4 regions of the Streptococcus sp. W151 genome follow, and region 1 is predicted to be linked to each of the others. Evidence: predicted binding sites of a transcription regulator. Region 1 holds the regulator's gene; each other region holds the start of a gene.

The links. Region 1 encodes Rex, which represses fermentation and respiration genes when NADH is low (regulators of the CRP and FNR family bind a similar motif). Its sites were predicted from a motif close to TTGTGAANTANTTCACAA; they were not measured.
Region 2: a site for Rex is predicted at 1,283-1,300, ahead of ACVC7Q_RS01960 (formate/nitrite transporter family protein). Genes of this name have one in related genera too.
Region 3: a site for Rex is predicted at 1,308-1,325, ahead of adhP (alcohol dehydrogenase AdhP). Genes of this name have one in related genera too.
Region 4: a site for Rex is predicted at 1,631-1,648, ahead of ACVC7Q_RS05015 (class II fructose-bisphosphate aldolase). Genes of this name have one in related genera too.

The regions. Positions count from the first base shown of each region.
Region 1 is NZ_JBRKNT010000001.1:523,120-526,329, forward strand. Features, by position in the region: gene ACVC7Q_RS02445 (cysteine desulfurase family protein) at 1-422, shown strand, start outside; gene ACVC7Q_RS02450 (DUF1831 domain-containing protein) at 432-779, shown strand; gene ACVC7Q_RS02455 (DUF4649 family protein) at 781-996, shown strand; gene ACVC7Q_RS02460 (redox-sensing transcriptional repressor Rex) at 1,127-1,774, shown strand; gene radC (RadC family protein) at 1,827-2,510, opposite strand; gene ACVC7Q_RS02470 (porphobilinogen deaminase) at 2,565-2,843, opposite strand; gene ACVC7Q_RS02475 (class A sortase) at 3,026-3,210, opposite strand, start outside.
Region 2 is NZ_JBRKNT010000001.1:421,950-425,159, reverse strand. Features, by position in the region: gene rplJ (50S ribosomal protein L10) at 1-229, opposite strand, end outside; ribosomal protein L10 leader region at 268-402, opposite strand; gene ACVC7Q_RS01960 (formate/nitrite transporter family protein) at 464-1,261, opposite strand; gene ACVC7Q_RS01955 (glucosaminidase domain-containing protein) at 1,421-2,125, opposite strand; gene yihA (ribosome biogenesis GTP-binding protein YihA/YsxC) at 2,275-2,877, opposite strand; gene clpX (ATP-dependent Clp protease ATP-binding subunit ClpX) at 2,889-3,210, opposite strand, start outside.
Region 3 is NZ_JBRKNT010000007.1:73,642-76,851, reverse strand. Features, by position in the region: gene adhP (alcohol dehydrogenase AdhP) at 222-1,244, opposite strand; gene ACVC7Q_RS09375 (Cof-type HAD-IIB family hydrolase) at 1,435-2,247, opposite strand; gene ACVC7Q_RS09370 (NCS2 family permease) at 2,423-3,210, shown strand, end outside.
Region 4 is NZ_JBRKNT010000002.1:47,129-50,338, reverse strand. Features, by position in the region: gene ACVC7Q_RS05030 (CTP synthase) at 1-760, shown strand, start outside; tRNA gene ACVC7Q_RS05025 (tRNA-Leu) at 885-970, shown strand; gene ACVC7Q_RS05020 (hypothetical protein) at 1,051-1,503, shown strand; gene ACVC7Q_RS05015 (class II fructose-bisphosphate aldolase) at 1,696-2,577, shown strand; gene ACVC7Q_RS05010 (alpha/beta fold hydrolase) at 2,662-3,210, shown strand, end outside.

The DNA of each region.
Region 1 (3,210 bases):
GAGCCAGCACGGAAAATCTCATTTCAATTGTAGGGATGTCAACTGCGATACAGCAAGCCACACTTCATCAAGAAGAAAATTTCCACCACGTTCAAAAACTCGGTCAAGAACTAGTTAATGGTTTAGCAGCCTACGACTACTACGTAAATGCGAGTGACGATCATCTTCCATTTGTTTGGAATCTTGGCTTCCCAGGCGTCCAAAACGATGTCTTGCTGATGAGACTGGATTTAGCTGGTATTTCCGTATCCACTGGTTCTGCTTGTACCGCCGGTACTGTACAACCCAGCCATGTCCTTGAAGCGCTCTATGGAAAGGATAGCTCACGCTTGAAAGAATCCCTTCGAATTAGTTTTTCAGAACTCAATACCGTAGAGGAGGTTCGAGACTTCCTCGCAAAACTTAAAGAAATTTTATCATAGGAGAACAATATGGCTTTTGAAACAAGCGTTTCATTGAAAGACTGCAAATATACCTATAGTCTACACCCAAATGTTAAAAAATATACCTTACGTGACAATACATTTGCTGTTACAAAGGTTGGAAATTACGAGTTAAATCGTTTGCTCGAAGCTGTTCCAAATAGCGGTGAAGGCTTCTTGCTTAAAATTATCTTCAACAAAGACCTTACAGGTTTTAAAATCAATATCACAGACAAGTCTGGACTTCGTCTGGTTAATATCTTTAAAAATTCAGAGAATGACATTATCCAACAAAAATTTTATTTCCTAATGGATAGTCTTGTCGAAAGAGAAATTTTCAACAAAACAGAGGTCTAATATGGTAACCCTAACTTATATCGACGCTTACCAAGTAGAGCGAACGACTACTTATCCTGACCTTGCAGCCTGCATTCTAGCATTTTCAGGCTGTGTAACCCTGCCTGACTCTTACTCAATTGTTTCCATTGAATACAAGGGTGAAAAACTCCCCTATACAGGAAGGGTCGATGGGCTCTATGCTTTTTTGAAAAAGGTAGAGCAAGCTGAAAACTAAGCTGATGCTGATGGAACTCTCTCATCGCCATCAGCTTTTTCTTTAGACAAAAATATTTTTGAAAAACCGTTCTAGATAGTTGATTTTTTCACAATCTTCCTATACAATAAGAGGGAAAGGTTGTGATATTGTGAAACATGATAAAAATACTCCAATTCCACGCGCAACAGCAAAACGCTTATCGCTCTACTACCGCATTTTTAAACGCTTTAACTCTGAAAAAATAGAGCGCGCCAATTCCAAACAAATTGCGGATGCGATTGGGATTGACTCTGCTACTGTTCGCCGAGATTTTTCTTATTTTGGTGAATTAGGAAGACGTGGATTTGGTTATGATGTAAAAAAACTGATGAACTTCTTTGCAGATCTTTTAAATGACAATGCTATTACTAATGTCGCTATTGTTGGGATCGGAAATATGGGAAGTGCCCTCCTCAACTATCGCTTCCATGAACGCAATAAGATGAAAATTGTCATGGCGTTTGATCTAGACGATCACGAACTGATCAATACTAAAAGTAAAGACGGAATTCCTATTTACGGTATTTCATCTATTAAAGAGAAACTCAAACAAGAAGGCATTCAAACAGCCATTCTAACTGTTCCAAGTGTTAAGGCTCAAGAAGTTGCTAGCCTCTTGGTAGATGCTGGTGTCAAGGGAATTCTCAGTTTCTCGCCAGTACATCTGACAGTCCCTAAGGATGTCGTCGTCCAATATGTCGATCTTACTAGTGAATTGCAAACACTCCTTTATTTTATGCGTAAAAACGAAGAATAAAGACTTATACTTCAATAACAAAAAGGTTGGAACAAGAAGGTTCCAACCTTTTTTATACCAAATAATCCGTTTCTTCTCGATAACTATAGTAGTTTTCTTCGGATACAATCAAATGATCCAATAGGGTTAACCCCATTACTTCACAGGCCTCTAAGACACGATGAGTGACTTCATCATCATTTTTACTAGGGAACACGGCACCAGATGGATGATTGTGAGCCAAGATAATGGAGGTTGCCATGTGCTTCAGTGCATAATGCAGGATTTCACGCGGCTCCGCGATACTTCGATTCACTGTTCCAATAAATATCGTCTGTTGATGAATAATTTCATTTTGGGTATTCAAATAAAGGGCAACCAGGTGCTCCTGCTTTTTATGGCCAATTTCCTGTTGAATTTTATGGGCCAATTTCTGACTACTCATGATTTGTTCGGAACTCATTAGTTCATCTTTATGAATCCTTCGTCCAAACTCAATAACAGCCTGAAGTTCGATGGCCTTCACTCGCCCAATGCCAGAGATTTCCTGTAGCTCCTCTAGGGTTAATTGCCCTAACTCCTTTAAACTATTTACCGAGCTCAAAAGACCTTGTGCTATCTCATAAACGCTTTTTTGCTTGTTGCCTGTCCGTAAGAGAATGGATAACAATTCCTGATGACTCAGCTTATCTACCCCTTCAGAAACCAAGCGTTCCCTAGGAAGCAAAGATGGTTCAATAAATGATATGTCGTACATAATTTCCTCCTCACTTATTAATTCGTAATAAATTGAGAAAATAACGACCTTTCATTATTTACAGGCGATTTCTTGCTTCAAATCATCTAACACTAAGGCTTCATCTTTATTAAAGCGGATCTGATAACCTGTTTGAACTTGTTCAAGCTCCTTTAAAAACTGTTGAATTTCACAGCGGATCAAGTACTCCTGACTCTGAGGAATGGCTTCTAAGGTCTGGTAGACTTGCTCTACTTCGTAGATTCCTTTCGTAATTAATCCATTTCGTGGAAAATCATTTATTAAGAGATTATAGAAATGATGCAAGTGATGATAAATTCGCTCTTTCGTCACTATTCTACCTCCTTATCATACTCTTTCTCCTCTTATTATATACCGAATTTCCCTCAATATTATGACAAATTCCTTACATTATATTACCAATCGCTTACAATTTTACAAGAATCCTTTAGTTATTTCATGCCATACTATAAAGAAAAAAGCCCAGGCCTCTCTTGGCCTCGGGCTTTGGTTTTTTAGAGTTGCATTTGATTATAAGACTTGCTAAATGAATCCAGGATGTCCTTTGGAGCCTTGTCATAGTCAACAGAGGTTTCCAAGTTTCCTTTTACAATCGTCCGGTAAGTCGCTGCAGCATCCTCACAGGTCACCAAGGTGATTTCATTGACACCTTCACGATCTTGAATAACATCTACACGGT
Region 2 (3,210 bases), 100 kb from region 1:
ATACAGATGCAAGATCTTCAAGACCAGCTTTTTCAGCTGCACGACGCAAGATTGAGTTTTTGATAACTTTAAACTCAACTTCGCTTCCGCGAAGGTTGCGACGAAGAACTGTATCTTGCTCAACTGTCAAACCGCGAGAATCTACCACGACGATTGATGCGGCAGCTTTCATTTTTTCAGCTACTACGTCAACTAGTTCCGCTTTTTTAGCAATAATTGCTTCACTCATTAGTGTGTTCACCTCCGTAATTATTTTGCTTGGGGAATTTTTCCAAAAGAAAAACGCGCCCAAACCTAGACACGAAAGTACAATACGCTTCTTTTAATTGATACGTTTTGTCCTCGGTAGGATTTTTATGAGTCGAGCTCCCCTACTGTCTTAGGCAGTTTTTTCAAACCGTAGATTAGTTTATCACATATAAAAAAAGAATGCAAGTACTTTTGCAAACTTTTTTTATATTTTTTAGTCGTTGTAAAGACTCTTGATATTATTCAACCAAGCATAGGCTAGTCCCATTAGGACTCCTCCTCCTACCCAGTTGGCAAAGAAGGTAACACCATAGTGACGTAAAATATTTAAAAATTCAAAATGTGGCAATTGGCTAGATACTGAATTAAAGCTTAATAATGAGAAAGAAGCAAAATTAGCCGCCAAGTGTTCATTGGTCATAAAGACAAACATATAAATAGCAGATAGGGCTAAGAGCACCTTCGCTGTTTCATCTTTGAAATATAGATAAGAGAGAATAGCAATATTTACAAAGATATTGGCAATGACACCTTCAAAGAAAACCACTTGATTGCTCCGTTGGAGTTTATTTTCTGCCACCGTGGCTAGGAATCCTTTTGGATCGATATGAGCAAAGGCAGTTGTTTGATTGAACAGAAAAGCTACAATTAAAGCACCAATTAAATTAAAGAAGGTACAATAAAGTAGAATCTCCAAAGCTTTCTTCCAGTGAATTTTCTTTAGATAGGTTCCCGCCGTCAAATACATCATATTTGAGGTGGTTAATTCCGCATTTAAGAATAAGAGGTAAACCAACCCCCAGGCAAAGATGAAAGGAAATAGGAAACGACCCGTTCCAGGTACAAAGGTATTTAATAAGTCAGCTGCAACTGCTCCGACCGCCGTACTTAAAGTAAGAAATCCTCCAGCAAAAATAGAGCGAACTGCATAGCGAGTTTTAGATTTCTGATAAAGATCTTCTTTCTTATTACACGCCGCTCCCACTTTTTGAATAAAATTAGATTCAGACATACTATTCTCCTTATATAATGTTTGTGAATAAACTCATTATATCATAGACAAAAAAGTTTGAAAAGGTTTTCAGGAAGAATTCTTAAATCCACAATATATACGTTTTAAATCATATACTAAGAAATAATAAAAAAACAGGCATTCGCCTGCTTTTCTTTTTTAATAGTTTAAACGGTTCGCCCAAGCGATATCCAAATTCAAGATTTCTTGTGAAGTGAACTGTTGACGATATGGATTGTATACCGAACCAGTGATACCACCCTGAACATTTGGTGAATCATATTGAGTCAAATTATAGGTTTCAATGATATTATTGAGCTTTGCGTAGTAGCTAGTATCTGTCGCATAAACACCTGTCAATGCTGCTGTTGCGTCTTGATAACTTGATGTGTTACTCTTCCAAGCACCTGCAAAATGTCCTTGTTTCAAAACTGCTACATAGTCTTGCAATGATTCATAGTAAGATGGGTATGAACGAAAAGCATCATTAATCGTATACGCGTTTCCAGCACCATCATCTTCCCAAGTTTGCATCACTGCAGATTGCCCAGCATAACTTCCTTTAATTCCAAAAAGGTTGTAATGTGGATAAGAAGCCAAACCAGACTGTCCTGATCCACTTTCCAGGATCGCTTGTGCAATCATAACGGAAGCATAAAGATCATTCTCTTGACCAAGCTGACGAGCTGACTCACCAATTTGTGAGATGAAAGCTTCAGTTGGGTCTGAGTATGCTTGGTAAGTTCCATCATTAGCACCAACTGATGTTACGTGCTCGCTCATAGCAGCAGCAAATGTCCCCACTGCTAATACAGAAACGAACAAACCAAAAATTTTCGTTTTATTCCGTATTTTCTTTTTCATAATACAATTTATCTCCAATTAATTTTTTATCATCTTTTATCTTTATAGAGATTATACCATATAAATAGAAGAAAACAAAGCCACTTATATTACACTTCTATTACAATTGCGAGATAAATCCAAAACAAAAATGACATTTTCATGTCATTTCAATTTATTTCGTAAAATGCATTTTCCAAAATAGCATCCCATGACTTCTCTAGTCCTTCCTTGGTTACCGAAGAAAAGACAATGAAAGTGTCTGCCGGATCAAAATCTAGTTTTTTCTTAATGATGGATTCATGTTTGTTCCATTTTCCACGTGGAATCTTATCTGCCTTGGTCGCTACTAAGATCACAGGGATCTCATAATATTTTAAGAATTCATACATCTGAACATCATCTGCAGAAGGTTCATGACGAAAATCGACTAGGCTAACCACTGCTTTTAAGTTCTCACGACTGGTGAGGTATTCTTCAATCATCCGTCCCCACTTCTCGCGCTCTTTTTTAGAGACACGTGCATAGCCATAACCAGGTACATCTACCAAACGGAGTTTATCATCGATATTGAAGAAATTTAGCAATTGGGTTTTTCCTGGTTTACCAGATGTTCTGGCTAGGTTCTTTCGATTTAAGAGAGTATTAATAAAAGAAGACTTGCCGACATTTGATCGACCGGCAAGTGCAACTTCTGGAATCTCATCTTGAGGATAATGACTCTTGTTCGCAGCGCTTAAGAGGATATCCGCATTATGTGTGTTAATTTCCATATTTTATCTTTCTAGGCTGTTTCAAGAATTGGTTTTTCAGTTCCATCTACAGCTTCTTTTGTGATTCGAATAAGTTTGACATCTTCTTGACTTGGAATTTCAAACATGACATCCATCATCGTTTCTTCGATAATCGAGCGAAGTCCACGAGCTCCTGTTTTTCTTTCGATAGCTTTATTCGCAATCTCTTGAAGGGCTTCATCGTCAAATTCCAATTCAACATTATCATAAGAGAGCAAGGTTTGGTATTGTTTTACCAAGGCATTGCGTGGCTCTTTCAAGATACGAACAAGGTCGTCAACTGTCAATTGCTCAAGAGCGGCAAAGACTGGA
Region 3 (3,210 bases), on a different contig from region 1:
TCCCTATAGAGCACCTGTTCCTACTGGTTTATCGCTAAATGATTCCATGAAAACAGCGCTATATATGCTATAGTTTGTAAGCGAAGGTTAGTTATGAAATTGTGGAAAATCAGTCAGGAATCAAACAAGTAAAATAAAAATATAACAAACTGGTTGATGGATCTATTGAGAGTACTAAAAAAAGACCAGCCCAGTTGGGCTAGTCCTGTAGGTTCAGTTATTTAGTTTGTGAAGTCAAGTACCATACGTCCTTGAATGGTTCCAGCTTCCATTTCGTCAAAGACTTTAACAGCATCTTCTACTGGACGTTTTTGGACGACAGGGACTACCAAGCCTTCTGCACCAAATTGGAAGGCTTCTTCCAAGTCTTTACGAGTTCCTACAAGAGAACCAATGACTTGGATACCATCTAATACAGTTTTCACAATGCTGAGGTCCATCATTTCAGAAGGAAGACCAACTGCGACAACGCGGCCACCTGCACGAACAGAATCTACTGCTTGGTTGAAAGCTACTTTAGAAACAGCTGTTACAACAGCAGAGTGAGCTCCGCCATTTGTTATTTCTTTGATCAATCCTGGGACATCTTCGACTTCGCGACCGTTGATGACAAAGTCTGCACCAACTTCTTTCGCCAATTCCAGTTTGTCATTGTTGATATCAACAGCGATGACATGAGCGTTGAAGACTTTCTTGGCATATTGAACAGCCAAGTTACCCAAGCCACCAGCTCCGTAGATAACGATCCATTGTCCTGGTTCTGCTTTGGCTTCTTTGATGGCTTTGTAAGTTGTAACACCTGCACAAGTGATAGAAGAAGCTTGGGCTGGATCTAATCCTTCAGGTACTTTCACTGCGTAATCTGCAGTAACGATACATTGCTCAGCCATTCCTCCGTCAACAGAATAACCAGCATTTTTTACAGTACGGCAAAGGGTTTCGCGACCGGTTGTACAGTATTCACAAGTTCCACATCCTTCGAAAAACCATGCGACACTGACACGATCTCCAACTTTTAGGCTCTTGACATCTGGAGCGACTTCTTTCACAATTCCGATTCCTTCGTGTCCAAGAACACGGCCTGGCACTTTACCGAAGTCTCCGTGAGCGACGTGCAAGTCAGTGTGGCAGACACCACAGTATTCGATTTGAACAAGAGCTTCCCCTTTTTCAAGTGGACGCATGTCTTTGTTTGCAACGATTTCAACACCAGTACCTTCTGGATTTACAACAACAGCTTTCATTTTGTTCCTCCTTAAGTGAACGAGAAGCGATTTAGATTTTTTGAAAGCGCTTCTTTAATAACTATGTTAATAATATCACAAACTTATCTGTTGAACAATAAAAAAAATGGAAAAAAAGGGGGGTATTGATTAACCGATTAAGGATTTAGGGGACAAAAAGACATGAGGGCGTAACTCATGTCTGTTCCTGTTATAAGAATAATTGAATTAATTGGCGCGCGACACCATCTTCATTATTGGTAAAATCTGTGACGGAATCTGCATAAGGAATTAGGATAGAGCTCGCGTTTTTCATAGCATAACCATGACCAGCAAGAGCTAGCATCTCAGTATCATTGTGCTCATCTCCAAAAGCAATCAAATCTTTCTGATCCATATTGAGTTTATCTAGAAGGTAGGTCAGAGCGGATGCTTTGGTTACATTTTTGGGATTGCATTCCAGAATATTTAAAGGACCACCCCAGGTATTAATAGACAGATTGTAGTTATAATGCCGATTCATTTCATCTGCCAAAGCATATTTGTCTTCCGCTTTCGTTTGAAAAAGGATACAGTTTGGGTCACTAGTTACCCGTTCTGGATTAAATTGATTTTCTGGTTGGAAAGCCTCAATACCGAATAATTTAGGGTCTGCGACTTGCTCATTTGGATCGGTAATAAAGAATTGATTGCGGTATTCGCCAGCTATAAAGTCCGCTTGGATGGTATCCCGGTTAGCGACCATATCTAGGAGGTATTTTTTATCTAAGGTTAAACATTGTTCATCTGCCCATTTTTTCTCAGGCAGATGGGTGAGGGAGCCATTGAAATTGATCATCGGAGTATCAAGCTCTAGTTGTTTGTAATAGGTATGGGCCATACGGTAGGGACGTCCTGTTGTAATAATGATTTTATGGCCAAGAGCGCTAATTTTTTTAATGGTATCAATCGTAAAGTCGCTCAATTTGCTTTCGGAATTTAAGAGGGTTCCGTCTAGATCTAGAGCGATCATCTTTTTATGCATATTTCAGTTCCTTTCGAGAAGAATGAGACCATTATATCAGAAAAATCGGAAAAGCGCTCAAAAATCGAGAAGAGAAGCGGGATTTCTTGAAAGGCGAAAGATCTTTTGGTAGAATAGATATAACGTTCGCAAATTGATTGGGAGCGAGAATGATGAAAAAGGAGTTTATTCTGAAATGGATAAGTTTTTTAAACTTTCAGAACATGGAACCACTGTTCGGACAGAGGTTCTTGCTGGTCTGACAACCTTTTTTGCGATGAGTTATATCCTCTTCGTAAATCCGCAAATGTTGTCACAAACAGGTATGCCAGCTCAAGGGGTCTTCCTTGCAACGATTATTGGATCTGTGGTCGGAACCTTGATGATGGCTTTTTATGCCAATTTACCGTATGCACAAGCACCAGGAATGGGCTTGAATGCCTTCTTTACCTTTACCGTTGTATTTGGTATGGGCTACTCATGGCAGGAAGCTTTGGGAATGGTCTTCATTTGTGGTGTGATTTCATTGATCATCACATTGACAAATGTTCGGAAGATGATCATCGAATCGATTCCGACAGCCCTACGCTCTGCTATTTCAGCGGGGATTGGGATTTTCTTGGCCTATGTTGGGATTAAGAATGCAGGATTTTTGAAATTTACGATTGACCCTCATACCTATACAGTGGTCGGAGAAGGAGCAGATAAGGCGAATGCAACGATCTCAGCCAATGCATCTGCTGTTCCTGGTTTGGTTGATTTTAACAATCCAGCCGTCCTCTTGGCTCTTGTTGGTCTTGCGATTACCATTTTCTTTGTTGTCAAAGGGATTAAGGGAGGGATTATCCTTTCCATCTTAGTGACGACGGTTCTTGGAATTCTAATCCATGTTGTTGATATCAGCAAAATCGACTTTGCAAGTAACCATCTAGGAGCTGCCTTTAATGATTTAGGCACGATCTTTGGTCAAGCTTTAGGATCGAA
Region 4 (3,210 bases), on a different contig from region 1:
CATGAACCTCAAGAAGCAGGTCAAGATTTCCTTAGTTGGAAAATACGTGGAATTGCAAGATGCCTATATTTCTGTCGTTGAGGCCTTGAAGCACTCAGGTTATGCGAATGATGCTGAAGTTAAGATTAATTGGGTCAATGCCAATGATGTGACAGCCGAAAATGTGGCAGAACTCCTTGGAGATGCTGATGGAATCATCGTCCCAGGTGGTTTTGGTCAACGAGGAACAGAAGGAAAAATTCAAGCCATCAAGTATGCGCGTGAACAGGACGTCCCAATGTTGGGTGTCTGCTTGGGTATGCAGTTAACCTGTATCGAATTTGCCCGTCACGTTTTAGGCTTGGAAGGAGCTAATTCATCCGAATTGGATCCAGAAACCAAGTATCCGATTATCGATATCATGCGGGACCAAATCGATGTGGAAGATATGGGAGGAACGCTCCGTCTCGGTCTTTACCCATCTAAACTCAAACGAGGATCAAAAGCAGCAGCTGCCTATGACAATCAAGAAGTGGTACAACGTCGCCACCGTCACCGTTATGAGTTTAACAATGCTTTCCGTGAACAGTTCGAAGAAGCAGGTTTTGTCTTCTCAGGCGTTTCACCAGACAACCGTTTGGTCGAAATCGTTGAAATCCCAGAAAACAAATTCTTTGTCGCTTGCCAATACCACCCAGAATTGTCAAGCCGTCCAAACCGCCCAGAAGGACTTTACACAGCCTTTATCACAGCGGCAGTTGAAAACCACGATAGCAAATAAAAATCAAGTGAGCAGGTCTTTCGACCTGCTCACTTTTTGTGAAAAAATGACAAACTCTGAAAAAAGTTTGAAAAAAATCTTGACAAAAAAGTCGTTGATTGATATACTAGTAAAGTACTCAATCGCGGGGATGGCGGAATTGGCAGACGCGCAGGACTAAGGATCCTGTGACCGCTTTAGGTCGTGAGGGTTCAAGTCCCTCTCTCCGCATCGGATCAAGATAGCTTCGGCTATCTTTTTTTGTTTTCAAATCTCTTTGTGGTAGAATAGGTGTGAGATGAGGTGAGAACATGAAGAAAAAGGATCTGGTTTTGGCCGATGGCCTCTTTGCACTATTGGGAAGTGCCATTAATTTTTTCGGTCTTATCCTGATTTTAGCGATGGCGATAGGCGCATACAAGGATACTTTTAGATATTTTATTGCCTTAAACATATGGAATGTTTTCATTTTTTTAGTGGCGATTGCTTCTAAGTATCTGCTCAGAGATGAAAAAAGGCTGAAAAGATGGATTCCCAATCTCTTTTTGATAGCGGGCTTTATTCTCTTTCTTGCCTCAATCCTTGCTGTGTGTGAGAATATTCCCTTTCTTGAGGGATTGCTAAACGGACTTCTTGGAAAAATGTTTACCGACAGTCAGTTATTTGCTGCTTATTTCTATTCTCAATGGGTCGCAGGAGGACTCCTTGTGATTTGCGGGATTGGCTTTCTAGTTTCATTAAAAAATTTTAAAGAGAAGGATTGAAAGGGGGCTTGAGCTCCCTTTTTTTGCTTTTTGAAAAGGATGAAAGTCATAGTAGGGAGAGGGTTCCTCCTCATTTATCGTAAGAAAGCGCTTAAAGCCACAGGAAAAACTAGCAATTTCATCTAAAAAGTGATAAAATAAACAATGTAAGTGGGATTAACCCCACAAAAATTTATAGGAGGCCTATAACAAATGGCAATCGTTTCAGCAGAAAAATTTGTCCAAGCAGCTCGTGACAATGGTTATGCAGTTGGTGGATTTAACACAAACAACCTTGAGTGGACTCAAGCTATCTTGCGTGCAGCAGAAGCTAAGAAAGCTCCAGTACTTATCCAAACTTCTATGGGTGCTGCTAAATACATGGGTGGTTACAAAGTATGTAAAGCCCTTATTGAAAACCTTGTAGAATCAATGGGTATCACTGTACCAGTTGCTATTCACCTTGACCATGGTCACTACGAAGATGCTCTTGAATGTATCGAAGCTGGTTACACTTCAATCATGTTTGACGGTTCACACCTTCCAGTTGAAGAAAACCTTAAATTGGCGAAAGATGTCGTTGAAAAAGCTCATGCTAAAGGTATCTCAGTAGAAGCTGAAGTTGGTACTATCGGTGGTGAAGAAGACGGTATCATCGGTGACGGTGAATTGGCACCAATCGAAGACGCTAAAGCAATGGTTGCTACAGGAATCGACTTCTTGGCTGCAGGTATCGGTAACATCCACGGTCCTTACCCAGCAAACTGGAAAGGTCTTCACCTTGACCACTTGCAAAAATTGACTGAAGCTGTTCCAGGATTCCCAATCGTATTGCACGGTGGATCAGGTATCCCTGATGATCAAATCCAAGCAGCTATCAAACTTGGTGTTGCGAAAGTTAACGTGAACACTGAATGCCAAATCGCATTTGCAAATGCTACTCGTCAATTCGTACGTGAATACGATGCAAACGAAGCAGAATACGACAAGAAGAAACTCTTCGACCCACGTAAATTCTTGAAACCAGGTTTCGAAGCAATTACTGCAGCTGTTGAAGAACGTATCGACGTATTCGGTTCAGAAGGCAAAGCTTAATTAAAAACAGGAAAGCAAGGTCCCATGTGGATCTTGTTTTTTTGTTTGGGAAAAGTTGCTTCCGGGATTTAATTTTTGTACAATATGCCTATGAAAAAATTTAAACAGTTTAGCTGGATCATTTTTGTTGTTCTTATCCTTTTTCTAGGAGGTACATTTGTTTTTCATCAATTTAGTTTACGAAATGAAAGTAAGCTTCTCACACCCATTGGTAAACAAGTTACAGTCAATGGACATCGAATGAATGTCTCTATTAAAGGAGAAGGGCCTCAAACAATCGTTTTTCTTTCAGGTGCTGGTATCGCTTCCCCTGTCCTAGACTTTAAGAATCTATCAGGTTCCCTTTCCAAAAAATACAAGGTTGTTGTCGTGGAGCGAGCAGGGTATGGTTTTAGCCAAGATAGTGATCATTCAAGAGATGTGATGGAGGTCCTTTCTGAGACCCGTCAAGCTTTGGCGCAAGCTCATGTTTCAGGTCCTTATGTGATTGTTTCGCATTCAATGGCTAGTTTAGAGAGTCTTGCTTGGCAAGAGAAATATCCAAATGAAGTGAAGGCTTTGATTGGCCTGGATTGGGCCTTACCAGCGAGTTATGAAGATTTAAAGGATAATCAGGCCGTGCTTACTGTGGCT